3 regions of the Streptomyces sp. NPDC021080 genome follow, and region 2 is predicted to be linked to each of the others. Evidence: riboswitches for the same ligand, from Rfam matches in the RefSeq annotation. Region 2 holds a riboswitch; each other region holds the start of a gene.
What was found. A riboswitch is a leader RNA that binds a small molecule or an ion and turns the genes downstream of it on or off. The one in region 2 is predicted to bind thiamine pyrophosphate.

Region 1 (5,374 bases), on a different contig from region 2:
GGACGGCCGTCTGGTCCTGTCCGTCCAGCACCACCCGGCCCGCGTCCAGCGGCTGCAGTCCGGCCACCGTCCGCAGCAGAGTGGACTTGCCACTGCCGCTCGGTCCGAGCACGCACACGATCTCGTGCTCGGCGACATCGAGGTCGACGGCGTCGAGCACGGCCCGTCCGCCGAAGCGTACGGTCGCGCCCTGAAGGCTCAGCAGCATCTAGAACTCCCCGGTCCGGTCGGTCCGCACCCGTTCCAGGAGCAGCAACGACACCGCGCACACCACCATCAGGATCGTCGAAAGGGCCATCGCCTGGCCGTAGTTGAGATCGCCCGCGCGGCCGAGCAGCCGGGCCACGGCGACCGGCAGCGTCGGGTTGTCGGGCCGGGCGATGAACACGGTCGCCCCGAACTCCCCGAGGGAGACGGCGAAGGCGAAGCCGGCCGCGATCAGCAGGGCCCGCCGCACCATCGGCAGGTCGACCTCGCGCCACACCCGCCACGGGGACGCCCCGAGGACGGCCGCGGCCTCCCGCAGCCGCCCGTCCACCGCGCGCAGCACGGGCAGCATGGTCCGTACGACGAAGGGGACGCCGACCAGCGCCTGCGCCAGCGGCACCAGGATCCAGCTCGCGCGCAGATCGAGCGGCGGCTCGTCCAGGGCGATCAGGAACCCGAAGCCGACGGTCACCGCGGAGACGCCGAGCGGGAGCATCAGCAGCGCGTCGAAGCCCCGCATCAGCCGCCCGGCCCGCCGGGTGAGGGCCGCTGCGGCCAGACCGCCGATCAGCACGGCGATGGCGGTGGCGGCGAGCGCGTACTCCAGCGAGTTGCCGACCGCCTCGATCGGGGCGACGAGGAAGACCCCTCCGTCGTCGTGGGCCAGGGCCCGGTAGTAGCCGAGTCCCGGGGCGTCGAGGGACCGCTGGACGAGGACCGCGAGCGGCAGCACGAGCAGGACGGCGATGCTCGCCAGCACGCCCGCGAGGAGCGCCCACTGTCCGCCGCCGCGCGGCCGGCGCGCGGTGGTGTCGGGGGCGACCAGGCGCAGGACGGTCTCCCGTCGGCGCACGGTCGCCGCGTGCACGGCGAGGATCGCGCCGACCGCCACGAACTGGACGATCGTCAGCACCGCCGCCGTCGTGAGGTCGAAGATCTCGGAGGTCTGCCGGTAGATCTCGACCTCCAGGGTCGAGAAGGTGGGGCCGCCGAGGATCTGCACCACACCGAACGAGGTGAAGGTGAAGAGGAAGACCATGAGAGCGGCGGCGGCCACGGCGGGCCCGAGCGCGGGCAGCGTCACCCTGCGCCAGGCCGCGAGGCGCGAGGCCCCGAGCATGCGCGCGGCCTCCTCCTGACGCGGGTCGAGCTGCGACCAGAGCCCGCCGACGGTCCGCACCACGACCGCGTAGTTGAAGAAGACGTGCGCGAGCAGGATCGCCCACACCGTGGTGTCCAGGCGCAGGCCCCACAGGTCGTCGAGCAGCCCGCCCCGGCCGACCAGCGCGAGGAACGCGGTGCCGACGACCACGGTCGGCAGCACGAAGGGCACCGTCACCACGGCCCGGAGGATCTGTTTTCCCCGGAAGTCGAAGCGCGCGAAGACATACGCGCCGGGGAGCGCGACCAGCAGCGTGAGCGCCGTCGAGGCGAGCGCCTGCCAGGTGGTGAACCACAGCACGTGCCGGATGTCGGACCGGGTCGCGACGTCCCAGATCCGGCCGAGCTGCCAGCCGCCGTCCCCGTGGAGCCCGCGCGAGACGATCGCGGCGACGGGGTAGGCGAAGAACACCGCGAAGAACGCGACGGGCAGCGCCATCAGGGCGAACCGCGCCGCGTTCCCTCGGCGGCGCGCGCGGCGCGAGGCCGCGTCCGCGGGGCCGGCCTCTCCTGTTCCACCGGCCCCGTCGGCCGCCTCGGGCCTGTCGGCTACTTCAGTACGAGCGAGGTCCACGACTTGACCCACTGGTCGCGGTCGGCGGCGATCTTCGCGGGCGCCATGGTCTCGGGGTCCTTGGCCTGCGGACCGAACCGCGTGAACTCGGCCGGCACCCGCGCACCCTCACGCACCGGGTAGACGAACATGTTGAGCGGCATGTCCTCCTGGAACTCCTTGGTGAGCAGGAAGTCCAGGAACGCCTTGCCGCCCTTGGCGTTCTTGGCGTGGCTGAGCAGACCCGCGTACTCCACCTGCCGGAAGCAGGTGCCGTCCGCGACCCCGGTGGGGGCCGTGGCGGGCTTGGGGTCGCCGTAGATGACCTCGGCGGGCGGCGAGGAGGCGTACGAGACGACGAGCGGCCGGTCGGCCTTGGCCTTCTTGCCGCCGGCGGACCCCGAGAACTCCTCGTTGTAGGCCTGCTCCCAGCCGTCCACGACCTTGACGCCGTTGGCCTTGAGCTTCTTCCAGTAGCCCTGCCAGTTCTGGTCGCCGTAGTGCGCGGCGGACCCGAGCAGGAAGCCGAGGCCGGGCGAGGAGGTGGCGGCGTTCTCGGTGACGAGGAGGTTCTTGTACGCGGGCTTGACCAGGTCGTCGAAGGACCGCGGCGGCGCGATCTTGTGCTTGTCGAACCAGGCCTTGTCGTAGTTGACGCAGATGTCACCCGTGTCGACGGGCGTGACCCGGTGCTTGGCCTGGTCGGTCCGGTACGGGGGCAGGACCTGGTCCGCTCCCTTGGCCGTGTACGGCTGGAAGAGCCCGTTGTCGAGCGCGCGGGAGAGCAGGGTGTTGTCGACGCCGAAGAACACGTCGCCCTGGGGGTTGTCCTTGGTCAGGACGGCCTTGTTCACGGCCTGCCCGGCGTCGCCGTCCTTGAGGACGCGGACCTTGTAGCCGGACCGCTTCTCGAAGTCCGCCAGCACGTTCTTCGACACGAGCCACGAGTCGTGGCTGACGAGCGTGATCGTCTTCGAGTCGCCCGAGCCGGCGGCGCCGGACGAGCCGCACGCGGACAGTGCGGGCAGCGCGACGAGGCCGAGGCCGACGGCCATGGCCGCGAACCGTCTGCCGCTGCCGGTCGTGGTGGTGGTGATGCTCACTGATTCCTCCTGGGTGACCAGGAAGAGACGCGGCCCTGCCCGGGACCTCTGACGGTTCCCGGGCAGGGCGCAACAGCTTGAGTAAGGACCGAACTTCCTACCCAGAATGACCTGGGCAAGGTTCAGAGGGTCTGCGGTCTGTCCCGCACTCTCAGCGCTGTGGCGCTCCCCTGTCGGAATATGAAGATGTCGGACGGTGAAAGATGCCGGTCCATGTCCATGTCCGGCGATGGTGCCGCCGGACCACGCGATGGACGACGGCCCGGCTCGGTTCAGACTACCGCTCGGTCGCGGCGAGCTGACCACACGCTCCGTCGATCTCCTGGCCCCGGGTGTCCCGGACGGTCACCGTGACACCGTGGGCCGCGATCGCCTCGACGAACGCCTTCTCGTCCTCGGGCCGCGACGCGGTCCACTTCGAGCCCGGGGTCGGGTTCAGCGGGATGAGGTTGACATGCACGGGCTTGCCCTTGAGCATCCGCCCGAGACGGTCACCACGCCACGCCTGGTCGTTGATGTCGCGGATCAGGGCGTACTCGATGGACAGACGCCGCCCTGACCTGTCCGCGTACCCCCAGCCCGCGTCCAGCACCTCGCGCACCTTCCACCGCGTGTTCACGGGGACGAGGGTGTCGCGCAGCTCGTCGTCCGGGGCGTGCAGGGAGATCGCGAGCCGGCACTTGAAGCCCTCGTCCGAGAACCGGTTGATGGCGGGGACCAGCCCGACCGTCGACACCGTGATACCGCGCTGCGAGAGCCCGAGGCCGTCCGGCTCGGGGTCGGTCAGGGCCCGGATCGCCCCGACCACGCGCTTGTAGTTGGCGAGCGGCTCGCCCATTCCCATGAAGACGATGTTGCTCAGCCGCGCCGGCCCCCCGGGGATCTCGCCGTCACGCAGCGCCCGCATTCCGTCGACGATCTGGTGCACGATCTCGCCGGTCGACAGGTTCCGGTCGAGGCCGGCCTGTCCGGTGGCGCAGAACGGGCAGTTCATCCCGCAGCCGGCCTGCGAGCTGATGCACATGGTCACCCGGTCCGGGTAGCGCATCAGCACGGACTCGACGAGCGTGCCGTCGAAGAGCCGCCACAGGGTCTTGCGGGTGGTGTCCTGGTCGGTCGACAGGTGCCGGACGACCGTCATCAGCTCGGGAAGCAGCGCTTCCTGGAGCTTGCCGCGCGAGGCGGCCGGGATGTCCGTCCACTCGGCGGGGTCGTGCGCGTACCGGGCGAAGTAGTGCTGCGAGAGCTGCTTGGCACGAAACGGCTTCTCACCGATCGCGGCAACCGCCTCTTTGCGCTCGGCGGGCGTGAGATCGGCGAGGTGCCGCGGCGGCTTCTTGGCTCCGCGCGGCGCGACAAAGGTGAGTTCTCCGGGCTTAGGCATGGCGTTACCAGTGTCGCAGATCGTTTGACCCCGCCCAGGTCAGATGGACGAGGGACCTGTCACCCTCCGGCGTCCCCTGTCACCGTCGGTCAACGCTTCACGGCCCAGAGACGGCCCAGCGGTCGCTGTCCGCGCCACGTGCGCTCAAAGATCAATGCGCTCCCTCACCACATCGTCCGCGGACTCCCCATGGCGCAGCACGACAGCCCCGGAGGGACGCTACCGGTCGGGGGCGGCTGCCGGGGTTGCGGTGCTTCGCTGCCGTACGCCTGTCCCGGGAAACGGCCTCCTGTCCGAGCAGGCATATTCTCCTCGGATGGACGACGCCTCTTGCTTCTGCCTCCTCTGCGCCCCGACGGAATGGGGCGGCCCCGTGTCGGAGGAACGCGACAGCCGCACAGCCAAGAGCGTCGCGGACTTCGGCTGGCACGTCATGGGCGTGGCCGGCGGTGACGCCCCCGGCGACTGGGGCTACTCCATCGGTCTCTGGCACACACTGCGCAGTCCCGAGGTAAGCGTGTTCGGCCTGCCGTCGCAGACCGCGATGCGCGTGGTGAACGCCGCTGGGGCAGCGATACGTGACGGCAACCCGCTCGAGCCCGACCAGCGCCGGGGAGACGTCCTCAACGGCTACGACGTGGCCATTCGGCCCGTACATCCCAGCTGGTACCACGACTTCTTCGGCGCAGGCATCGACTTCTACCAGACCCCGCCGCTGCCGATCACGCAGCTGTTCTGGCCGGACAAGGCCGGGCGCTTCCCTTGGGAAGAGGGAGCGGACGAGCGCTGCCGCACGGGGCAACCACTGCTCTGGATTCCAAAGGAGGAGACCACCGGCCCGTGGACCGAAATCACGTGAGGTCGATGGAATCTCCATGGTCGGGCCGACCCGCTCGAGCGATCCTGAAAACCGTCGCGGCGCGAGTCGCCGCGGGTTCAGATCCCACACCCACCGCAGGTGAACGG
Region 2 (5,374 bases):
GACCTTGGTGAACTGGCCCGAGTTGATGTACCAGACACCGGCGCCGAGGCCGAGCACCAGCACGATCGCGGTGACCACCAGCAGCATCCCGCGCCGCGGCCGCGTGCCCGGGTCCCGCGGCGGTGCGACCGGCGCGGTGGTGAACGGGCTGCTCTGCTCGAACCGGCTGGTCCGGTCGATGGAACCGTCGTCCTCGTTCACCGGCAGCAGGCGGGGGACGGACAGCGAGCGCGGGATCACGCTCGTACGGTCGTCGGCGTTGTCGTGGCCCACGGACAGGGCGCCCGGGGGAATCGCGTCGAGCTGCTCGGCCGTGAGACCGGCCCGCGCCTCCAGGACCTGGCCGAGCAGCGCCACCGCGTCGGCGGGGCGGATCTCGGGATTGCGGGCCGTGGCCGCGGTGACCAGCTCGTCCAGCGCGTACGCCAGACCCGGCACGACGGCCGACGGGGGCGGCACGTCCTCGTGGAGGTGCTGGTAGAGAACCTGTGCGGCGGTGTCCGCGGTGTGCGGCTTGGCGCCGGTGAGCATCTCGTAGAGGACGACTCCGCAGGCGTAGACGTCCACCCGGGTGTCGGCGGTGCCGTGCTCGATCTGCTCGGGGGCGAGGTACGACACGGTGCCGAGGACGGTGCCCGTCGTGCTGGTCACCGTGTCCACGGCGCGCACGAGGCCGAAGTCCGCGACCTTGACCCTGCCGTCGTCCCCTATGAGGACGTTCTCCGGCTTCATGTCGCGGTGCACGAACCCGGCGCGGTGGGCCGCGCCGAGCGCGGCGAGCACCGGCTCCAGGATGTCGAGCGCGGCCCGCGGCTGCAGGGCGCCGCGCTCGCGCAGCACGTCGCGCAGGGTGCACCCGGCGATGTACTCCATGGCCAGATAGACGTACGACCCGTCCGTCCCCTGGTCGAAGACCTGCACCACATTGGGGTGCGCCAGCCGGGCCACCGACTTGGCCTCGCGGATGAACCGCTCGACGAACGAGGCGTCCGCGGCCAGCGTCGGGTGCATCACCTTGAGCGCGAGCACACGGTCGAGGCGGGTGTCCAAGGCCCTGTAGACCGTGGCCATCCCGCCGACCGCGATCCGTGCCTCGACGCGATACCGGCCGTCGAGCACGTGTCCGACAAGCGGGTCCTGAAGGGTCGTATCCACGCAGGTGAGTCTACGAGCCGCCACTGTCACGGCGCCCCGTTCGGCCGATACAGGCGCCCGACTGCAGCCGAGCTGTGACGCGCGCCGCACGTGCGAAGACTCGTTCGTCGCACAGATGTCCGATCACGCCCTGTCTGTCACCGCAAGGCCACAACACGACAACCTGCGACGACGCGGCAGGGGCCCCGGCCGGCGGCGCCGGCCGGCCCCCCTCGTGGCCCGTCCCACGACACGAAGCGCACGTCATACGGGGCGCACGCGGGGGCGCGTGGACGTCTCGGCCCCGGCCGCCCGCCGTCGCGGCGCGCGCCCGCCTCCGGCCCGGCGGCCCGTCCGGCCGGAAACCGACGTCGGCGGCCCGGCGGTCAGAACGCCGGGCGTTCGGGGTCCAGCGCCGCCCTGCCCTCCACGGGAGAGGACGCCGTGGCGAAATGCCGCCGGGGGATGCGCCCCGCCCGCCGCGCCAGACGCCCCGCCTCCACCGCGTGCCGCATGGCCTCCGCCATCAGCACGGGTTCCTGCGCCCGCGTCACCGCGGAGGCGAGCATCACTCCCGCACACCCCAGCTCCATCGCGAGCGCGGCGTCCGACGCCGTACCCGCCCCCGCGTCCAGGATCACCGGCACCCCCGCGCGCTCGACGATCAGCTCGAAGTTGTGCGGGTTGCGGATGCCTAGCCCGGACCCGATGGGCGAGCCGAGCGGCATGATCGCCGCACAGCCGACGTCCTCCAGCTTCCGCGCCAGCACCGGGTCGTCGTTCGTGTAGGGCAGCACGGTGAAACCGTTGTCGACCAGTGTCTCCGCCGCGTCGAGCAGCTCGACCGGATCGGGCAGCAGGGTGCGCTCGTCGGCGATGACCTCCAGCTTGACCAGGTCGGTGCCCAGCGCCTCGCGCGCCAGACGGGCCGTCAGCACGGCCTCGCCCGCGGTGTAGCAGCCGGCCGTGTTCGGCAGGACGCGGATGCCCAGCCGGCCGAGCACCGACAGGACCGAGCCGTGCACGGACGCGTCCACGCGCCGCATCGCGACCGTCGTCAGCTCCGTGCCGGACGCCACCAGGGCGCGCTCCAGCACGTCGAGGCTGGGTGCACCGCCCGTACCCATGATCAGCCGGGACGCGTAGGTCGTACCACCGAGGACGAAGGGATCGTCTGCCACGGGTCAGCCTCCTTGGACGGCGGTGAGGACTTCGACGCGGTCGCCCTCGGCGAGCGCGGTGGACGGCCACTGCGCGCGCGGCACGACGGTCTCGTTCAGGGCGGCGGCCACCCCGGACGACGAGGCGGTGAGGGTCGCGACGAGCGCGTCCAGAGCGGTTCCCGCGGCGATCCGCCGGCGCTCCCCGTTGACGACGACGTTCATACGTGCAGCTCCGTGCGGGCCGTGGCGCCGAAGCGCAGGGGGGTGAAGGGGCGGGCTTCGGCGGGGAGTTCGCCGGTGGTCAGGACGTGGGCCATCACGTCGCCGGTCACCGGCGTCAGCAGCACGCCGTTGCGGTGGTGGCCGGTGGCCAGCAGCAGTCCGTCCAGCGCGGTCGGGCCGAGCAGCGGCGCGTTGTCGGGCGAGCCGGGGCGCAGCCCCGCGCGGGTCTCCGTGAGCGGCAGCTCCGTGATCCCGGGGACCAGCTCGTGGGCGTCGCGCAGCAGCTCGTACACGCCGCCCGCCGTCACGGTGGTGTCCCAGCCCAGCTCCTCGCTGGTCGCGCCCACCACGAGCTCGCCGTTCTCGCGCGGCACCAGGTAGACGTGGCTGCCGCGCACCACGGCCCGCACGGTGCGGTTCAGGAAGGGCGCGTACCGCGGCGGCACGGTCAGCCGCAGCACCTGCCCCTTGACCGGGCGCACCGGCGGCACGGCGTCGTCCGGGATCCCCGCCAGACGCCCGCTGAGGCTGCCACCGGCGAGCACCACCCGGTCCGCGCCGAGTTCGGTGCCGTCCGTGGTCACGATCCCGGTGGCCCGCTCCCCCGCGACGGTCAGACGCTCCGCCCAGGTCCGGTGCACGGTCACCCCGGCCCGCTCGCACGCGGTGACCAGGGCGGCGGCGAGGCGCCGCGGGTCGATCCGGTGGTCGCCGTCCACCCGCAGACCCCCGCGCACGCCGGGCGCGAGCATCGGCTCCAGACGGCGGCACTCACGGCCGCTCAGCCACTCCGACTCCAGCCCCGAACGGACCTGCAGCGCGTGCAGTTCCCGCAGATGGGCGCGGTCGTCGGCGTCCAGCGCGACGGCCAGCGTGCCGGACCGGCGGTAGCCGAGGTCCTGGCCGGTCGCCTCGGTGAGCTCGGCGGCGAAGTCCGGATAGCGGCGCGCCGAGGCGAGGTTGAGGCCCAGCAGGGTCTCCTCGCCGAAGTGCAGCTCGGTGACGGCGGCCAGCATCCCGGCCGCGACCTGGGCGGCCCCGCCGCCCGGCCCGGGGTCCACGAGCGCGGTGGTGAGCCCGCGCTGCGCGGCCCGCCAGGCCGTGACCAGACCGATGATCCCGCCCCCGACGACGAGGACGTCCGACGAACGTGCAGACGACATGGGCGTCCAGCCCCTCCCTTCGCCGGCATGACCCGGATCAGGTTCGTACGGTCGGAGGCCGTCCAGCCTCCCTCTCAGCCCGGTGCGTCCGGGCTCCCGCGAGTGCTTTACGTTGGCCACCCTAGCCCGCCCCCGTCCGTCTCAGTAAGGGAGCCTCCGCCCATGGCGCGACCGCTCGACGGCCTCGTCCTCGCCCCCGTCGCCGACCAGGCCCCGGGCCAGGTGGGCACCCGCACCCGGTTCGCGTACCACGAACGGGACGGCGTGGTCTGGGCCGACTACGCGGGCGGCGACGTCGTCCGAGGACACCTCGTGGGCACCCGCGAGGGTGACCGCCTCGACTTCCGGTACGTCCAGCTGGGGCACGACGGGACCACCGCGTCGGGCCACTGCGTGTCCCTCGTCGTGGAACTGCCCGACGGGCGGGTGCGGCTGGAGGAGACCTGGACGTGGGAGTCGCGGCCCGGCGCCGGGACGAGCGTGGTCGAGGAACTGCGCGAGACCGGTCGTGTGGAACAGGTCACCGAGCACGTCCGCTGACTGACGGGTTGTCAGGTGCTTATGGTGATCGGGTGAGCGATCAGACGCAGGCACAGTCCCAGTCGCACGGGCTCACGGCACGGCGGGTCGTGGTGGTGGGCGCGGGCATGGCCGGGGTGCAGACCGCGGTCGCCCTGCGCGAGCAGGGCTTCCCGGGCACCGTCACCCTGATCGGCGCGGAGCCGCATCAGCCCTACGACCGGCCGCCGCTGTCCAAGGCCGTCCTGCTGGGCAAGGCCGAGGGCTCCGCCTTCGACGTCGACTTCGAGGCCCTGGACATCGACCTCAGACTGGGCAGCGAGGCGCTCGGCGTGCGCCCCGGCGACCATGAACTGGACACGGACGGCGGACCCGTCCCGTACGACGTCCTGGTCGTCGCCACCGGCGCCGAACCGATCCGGCTCCCCGGCGCCGAGGGCGTGCCCGGGGTGCATCTGCTGCGCACCCTGGACGACGCCGACCGGCTGCGTCCCGTCCTCGCCCGGCAGCACGACATCGTGGTGGTCGGCGCGGGCTGGATCGGCGCCGAGTTCGCCACGGCGGCGCGCGAGGCGGGCTGCGCCGTCACCGTCGTCGAGGCCGCCGACCGGCCGCTCGCCGGGGCGCTGCCGGCCGAGGTGGCCGCGCCGATGGCCGCCTGGTACGCGGACAGCGGGGCCTCGCTGCGCACCCACGCGCGCGTGGAGCGCGTCGAGCCCGGCGCCGTGATCCTGGACGACGGCTCCCGGGTGCCCGCGGACGCCGTCGTGGTCGGGATCGGCGCGCGCCCCGCCACCGCCTGGATCGCCGGCTCCGGCATCGAACTCGGCGCCCACCGGGAGATCGTCGCCGACGACCACCTGCGCACCTCCCTGCCGGACGTCTACGCGGTCGGCGACTGCGCCTCCTTCCCGTCGGGACGCTACGAGGAACGCCTGCTCGTCCACCACTGGGACAACGCCCTCCAGGGCCCGCGCACGGTCGCCCTGAACATCGTCGGCCAGACGCCCGCCGCCTACGACCCCGTGCCGTACTTCTGGTCCGAGCAGTTCGGCCGTTTCGTGCAGTACGTCGGCCACCACGCGCCCGCCGACACCCTGGTGTGGCGCGGCGACCCCGCGGGCGCCTCCTGGTCGGTGTGCTGGCTCCGCGAGACGCGGCTCGTCGCCCTCC
Region 3 (5,374 bases), on a different contig from region 2:
CGCACCCGGGTGCCCCTTGGCGAGGTCGGCGGCATGGGCCGCGATCTTGTAGGTGATGACGCCGGTCTTGACGTCGTCACGGTCGGGCAGGCCCAGGTGCTCCTTGGGCGTGACGTAGCAGAGCATGGCCGTGCCCCACCAGGCGATCATCGCGGCACCGATGCCGGAGGTGATGTGGTCGTACGCCGGCGCGACGTCCGTCGTCAGCGGGCCGAGGGTATAGAACGGAGCTTCATCACAGATCTCCTGCTGAAGGTCGATGTTCTCCTTGATCTTGTGCATCGGGACGTGCCCCGGGCCTTCGATCATCGTCTGTACCTGAAAACGCTTCGCGACCTTGTTGAGTTCCCCGAGCGTCCTCAACTCCGCGAACTGCGCGGCGTCGTTGGCGTCCGCGATGGAACCCGGCCGCAGCCCGTCGCCGAGCGAGTAGGTGACGTCGTACGCGGCGAGGATCTCGCAGAGCTCCTCGAAGTTCTCGTACAGGAACGACTCCTTGTGGTGCGCGAGGCACCAGGCGGCCATGATCGAGCCGCCGCGCGAGACGATGCCGGTCTTGCGGTTCGCGGTGAGCGGCACATACGCCAGGCGCACCCCCGCGTGGACCGTCATGTAGTCCACGCCCTGCTCGGCCTGCTCGATGACGGTGTCCTTGTAGATCTCCCAGGTCAGTTCCTCGGCACGACCGTCGACCTTCTCCAGTGCCTGATAGAGCGGCACGGTGCCGATGGGTACGGGGGAGTTGCGCAGCACCCATTCCCGCGTGGTGTGGATGTTGCGCCCGGTGGACAGGTCCATGACCGTGTCGGCGCCCCAGCGGGTCGCCCAGGTCATCTTCTCGACCTCCTCCTCGATGGAGGAAGTGACCGCGGAATTGCCGATGTTGGCGTTGACCTTCACGAGGAACCGCTTGCCGATGATCATCGGCTCGATCTCCGGATGGTTGACGTTCACGGGCAGGACCGCCCGGCCTGCGGCGATCTCCTCCCGTACGACCTCGGGATCGACGTTCTCCCGGACCGCCACGAACTCCATCTCGGGCGTGATCTCACCGCGCCGCGCGTAGGCGAGCTGGGTGACCGCCTGTCCGGGGCGCCCCCGGCGCGGCTGGCGCGGCCGGCCGGGGAAGACCGCGTCGAGGTTGCGCAGTCCTCCACGCGGGGACGTGTGCTTGATCCCGTCGTCCTCGGGACGGACAGGGCGGCCCGTGTACTCCTCGGTGTCCCCACGGGCGATGATCCAGCTCTCGCGCAGCGGCGCCAGCCCCCGGCGCACATCGGTGTCGATCGTCGGATCGGTGTACGGGCCGGAGGTGTCGTACAGCGTCACGGACTGCCCGTTGGTGAGGTGCACCTGGCGGACCGGCACCCGCAGATCGGGGCGCGTACCCCCGACATAGGCCTTGTGCCAGCCGATGGACTTTCCGTCCCCGCCGTTCGCGAACGGCGGGGAAGCCCCGTCCGTCCGGCTGGAGGCAGGCGTGCGTACATCCTTGTCGGTCATGAGACCTACTCCCTACGCCGGCATTACCCGGTAACAGGTTCAGCGGTCGACGCAGCGGCTTCCGATCGCCGATGTTTCATGTGAAACATCGCGAAGACGGAGGTCAGCGCCCTCTCAGCCCGGTGCTCCGAGCTCCCGCGTGTGCAAAGGTGCCTCCACGCTAGCGTCATGTCTGGCGCGGTGAACAGGGGGCCCTTGACGTTCTTGCGATGATCGGGCGGTGACGACGACCCGGCAGCACCCGTTCCCCTCGTCCGAGCCACCGCGGCGCCCCGGCTCCGACGGCGGCCGCGGGCATGGCTCCGGCCACGGCCCTGGACATGAGCACGAGCACGGGCACGGGCACGGGCACGGGCATGGACCGGGCAGTGATCACCTCGGCTTCGACGACGGGCACGGGCCGGGTCCCCGGCGCGGGCGCGACGAGCCCGCGAGCGGTGGGCACGGACATTCCCACAGCCACGGTCCCGCCGCGCCGGTCTCCAAGCATCTGCGCAAGGTCATCGCCGCGGTACTGATCCCCTTCGCGGCCGCGGTCGCGGTGGGTCTCGTGGTGCTGTGGCCCGGCGGCGCTCCTGCCCACGAGCGCACCGGTGTCGGCTTCGACCGGCAGACCCAGCAGGCGACGGTCACGAAGATCGACCAGGTGGACTGCAAGTCCGTCAACGCCTCCTCGGGGTCCGCGACGGCCGCCGGCTCCGCCGCCGGGGGTTCCTCCGCCCGGCGCGGGACGACGGGGGAATGCAAGAAGGCGACGGTCCGGATCGACACCGGAAAGGACAAGGGCCGCACCTTCACCGAGATCGTTCAGCCTGATCAGTCACGGCAGTTGCACCAGAGCGAGAAGGTCGTCGTCGCGTACGAGCCCTCCGCCCCCAAGGACCTGCAGTACTCGGTGACGGACGCCAACCGGAAGCTGCCCCTGACGCTGCTCTCCGTGATCTTCGCGGTGGTCGTCGTGGTGATCGGCCGCATGCGCGGTGTCATGGCACTGGTCGCCCTGGCCATCAGCTTCCTGATCCTCAACTTCTTCATCCTGCCCGCGATCCTGCAGGGCTCGAACCCGCTGCTGGTGGCCGTTGTCGGGTCCAGCGCGATCATGCTGATCGCGCTCTACATGTGTCACGGTCTGTCGGCCCGTACCTCCGTGGCGGTGGTCGGCACCCTGCTCTCGCTGGTGCTGATCGGCCTCCTCGGCTCGGTCTTCATCGACTGGGCCGTACTGACCGGCAACACCGACGACAGCACCGGCCTGATCCACGGTCTGTACCCGTCCATCGACATGAGCGGCCTCCTGCTGGCCGGCGTCATCATCGGTTCGCTGGGTGTCCTGGACGACGTGACGGTGACGCAGACGTCCGCTGTCTGGGAACTGCACGAGGCGAACCCCACGATGGGCCGGCGCGGTCTGTACCGCGCGGGCATCCGGATCGGCCGCGACCACATCGCGTCGGTCGTCAACACGCTCGTCCTGGCCTACGCGGGCGCCGCACTGCCGCTGCTGCTGCTCTTCTCGATCGCGCAGAGCAGCGTGGGCACGGTCGCCAACAGCGAACTGGTCGCCGAGGAGATCGTGCGCACGCTGGTCGGGTCGATCGGTCTGGTCGCCGCGGTGCCGGTGACGACCGCGCTGGCCGCCCTGGTGGTCGCCGCGGACCGCGTGGGCGGCACGGCCGTCCCCGCTCAGCCCGCGGCCGCCGGGACGCCGGCCCGGAGCGGGAAGGGACGTCGCCGCAAGCACTGACCCGTCCCGCAGAAACCTTGAAACCGTCCTGCACCGGCGGCCCTTGTGAGGAAGCGTTACTCCGCTCCCGGCCGCCGAGGCTTCAGCCCGCGCTCTGCTCCTCCGTGAGAATGCGGTCGAGCACGGCGTCGAGGGACGTGTCGAAACCCTCGAGGGAGCGTTCCTGCCCGAGCGGAACGAGCCGGTCCGTCCGGTCGAGGAACGCGACGAGCGGCGCGGTCCCGGACCGGAACAGCGCGTGATCGCCGCCGACCTGAAGCCGGATCAGCACCTCGCCGAGCGCCTCCGGTTCGGCCGGAGCGATGTGCACATCGCCGTCACCACAGGGCCTGCCCACCCCGTCGATCAGCAGTTCTCGCCCGAACACCCAGGTCACAGGCGCGTCGCCGGGCAAGTGGAAGGTCAGCCGCACGGCATACGGATCACAGGTCTCGTAGCGCAGCTCGACAGGAATGCGAAAGGAGAGCTCCTCGGACACGAGGAAGCTCATCATGACCTCTGCCTGTACCGACTCGCGCATCGCCTACCCCGTCGTTTGCCGTCGACTGGCCAGGAGTCGTCCCACCTGACACTGCTGGAAATATTGCTCAACGTACATGTCGCATTACAAGGAGTGAGTTTTCAGATACTGATAGAGATGGCGAGTGTTGTTAGCAGTCCGCCGACCTCGCTCTGCAGCCTCCGCGCCACGGGCATCAGCCGCTCACCCTGGTGGGACGGGAGGGAGAAGGCCACCGCCGCGGCCGAACTGCCCGCGGTGACCGGGATCGCGGCACAGACCGTGCCCAGCGCGTACTCCTGCCGCTCGATCACCGGCTCCATCCGCCCCGTCCGTTCCAGGCGCCTCAGCAGACGGTCCTTGTCACGCACCGTGTACGGGGTGAGCGACCGCACCGGGTAGCGGTCGAGGTGGTCACGCCGGGACTTGTCGTCCAGCTGGGCCAGCAGACACTGGCCGACCGCATGGGCGTGCCCGGTCTCGCGGAAGTCGGCCCACTCCTGGACCGCGGGGTTCGCGAGCGTGTCGGCGACATGCATGACCTCGATCTCGCCCTCGCGGTAGACCGCGTAGTACACGGGGGCCCCGATCGCGTCGCGCCAGTGCGCGAGCATGTCCCGCATGGTGCTGCGACGTTTCTGCCGGGCTCCGCTGCCGCTCAGCCGCTCCGTGGCCTCGCCGAGGAAGAACAGCCCTCCGTCACGGCGCAGGTAGCCCTCGTGGACGAGGGTGCGCAGCAGGTGGTAGGCCGTCGGCAACGCCAGTCCCGCCTCCCGGGCGAGTTGCTTGGCGGGGGCGCCCCGGTCGCGCGAGGCGACGGCCTCCAGCAGACGCATCGCGCGCTGGACCGAGCCGATCAACGTGGTGGTGTGGGAGTCCAGGGGAGCGGCTTCCGGCTCCGTGGAAGGGGCGTGAGCGGGTCGCGCCGTCCCCGTGACCGGTGACGGCGTACCGCGCGTCAGCGGCGGCCTGGTGTGCCCGGTGAGCCTTTCCGCCGGCGCGGCGCGCCGGGCGGGTGCCTGCCCTGTCGGAGTGCCGGGCGGCGCCGGCTCCCTGGGCGGGGCCGGCGAAGTGTGCGGAAGGGGTTGCTCCCCCGGCGAGGTGCGCGGCTGGGCCGGTGGAACGCGTGCCGCCGCGGGCGTGCCCGGCCGCCGGAAGGGAGGAGCGACGGATGGTGCGGGTGCGGTGTCGACCGTGGCCAAGGGGCACTCCGAAGAGCGAGGAGGACCGCCCGTGCGGGGAAACACGGGAGGGAGCTGTGCGCTGCCCGCGGGATGGGCCCCGCGGGTTCCGGACTCTAACGGCCCGTCACCGCCCATATGCGGCCTCACCGGAAAACTTCCCCCGGCCGAGGGAACCTTGGGTTCCCTTTCCCTCTTCGCCGTTACCTGCCGCTCACCCTCTCGCGCCTCACCAGTCGCTGCGCGAGGAGGAACCCGACATGAACTTCCGCACGATGAAGATCAGTCCGCCGACCAGCGCGACGAAGACGAGCAGCTTGAAGAGCAGGCCGATGACGAACCCGACGACGCTCGCTATCAGACCGCCGAACACCACCAGGGCGATGACGGGTACCGCGACCCACTTCACCCACCACGGCATACCGCTGAAGATCTCCTGCATCGTCC

Region 1: it holds a riboswitch for thiamine pyrophosphate, as region 2 does, so the genes downstream of both, ACH4S8_RS24855 (thiamine ABC transporter substrate binding subunit) here and thiO (glycine oxidase ThiO) in region 2, are expected to answer to the same signal.
Region 3: it holds a riboswitch for thiamine pyrophosphate, as region 2 does, so the genes downstream of both, thiC (phosphomethylpyrimidine synthase ThiC) here and thiO (glycine oxidase ThiO) in region 2, are expected to answer to the same signal.

Annotation. Positions count from the first base shown of each region.
Region 1 covers NZ_JBIRQM010000010.1:120,046-125,419, forward strand. Annotated here, with positions in the region: gene ACH4S8_RS24845 (ABC transporter ATP-binding protein) at 1-208, opposite strand, end outside; gene ACH4S8_RS24850 (ABC transporter permease) at 209-1,807, opposite strand; gene ACH4S8_RS24855 (thiamine ABC transporter substrate binding subunit) at 1,918-2,976, opposite strand; TPP riboswitch at 3,101-3,206, opposite strand; gene rlmN (23S rRNA (adenine(2503)-C(2))-methyltransferase RlmN) at 3,302-4,408, opposite strand; gene ACH4S8_RS24865 (DUF4262 domain-containing protein) at 4,725-5,267, shown strand.
Region 2 covers NZ_JBIRQM010000007.1:222,870-228,243, reverse strand. Annotated here, with positions in the region: gene pknB (Stk1 family PASTA domain-containing Ser/Thr kinase) at 1-1,155, opposite strand, end outside; gene ACH4S8_RS19275 (thiazole synthase) at 1,521-2,315, opposite strand; gene thiS (sulfur carrier protein ThiS) at 2,319-2,519, opposite strand; gene thiO (glycine oxidase ThiO) at 2,516-3,682, opposite strand; TPP riboswitch at 3,680-3,792, opposite strand; gene ACH4S8_RS19260 (hypothetical protein) at 3,845-4,222, shown strand; gene ACH4S8_RS19255 (NAD(P)/FAD-dependent oxidoreductase) at 4,255-5,374, shown strand, end outside.
Region 3 covers NZ_JBIRQM010000009.1:224,100-229,473, reverse strand. Annotated here, with positions in the region: gene thiC (phosphomethylpyrimidine synthase ThiC) at 1-1,503, opposite strand, end outside; TPP riboswitch at 1,496-1,652, opposite strand; gene ACH4S8_RS23585 (YibE/F family protein) at 1,724-3,247, shown strand; gene ACH4S8_RS23580 (SsgA family sporulation/cell division regulator) at 3,330-3,767, opposite strand; gene ACH4S8_RS23575 (IclR family transcriptional regulator) at 3,869-4,627, opposite strand; gene ACH4S8_RS23570 (DUF5326 family protein) at 5,157-5,369, opposite strand.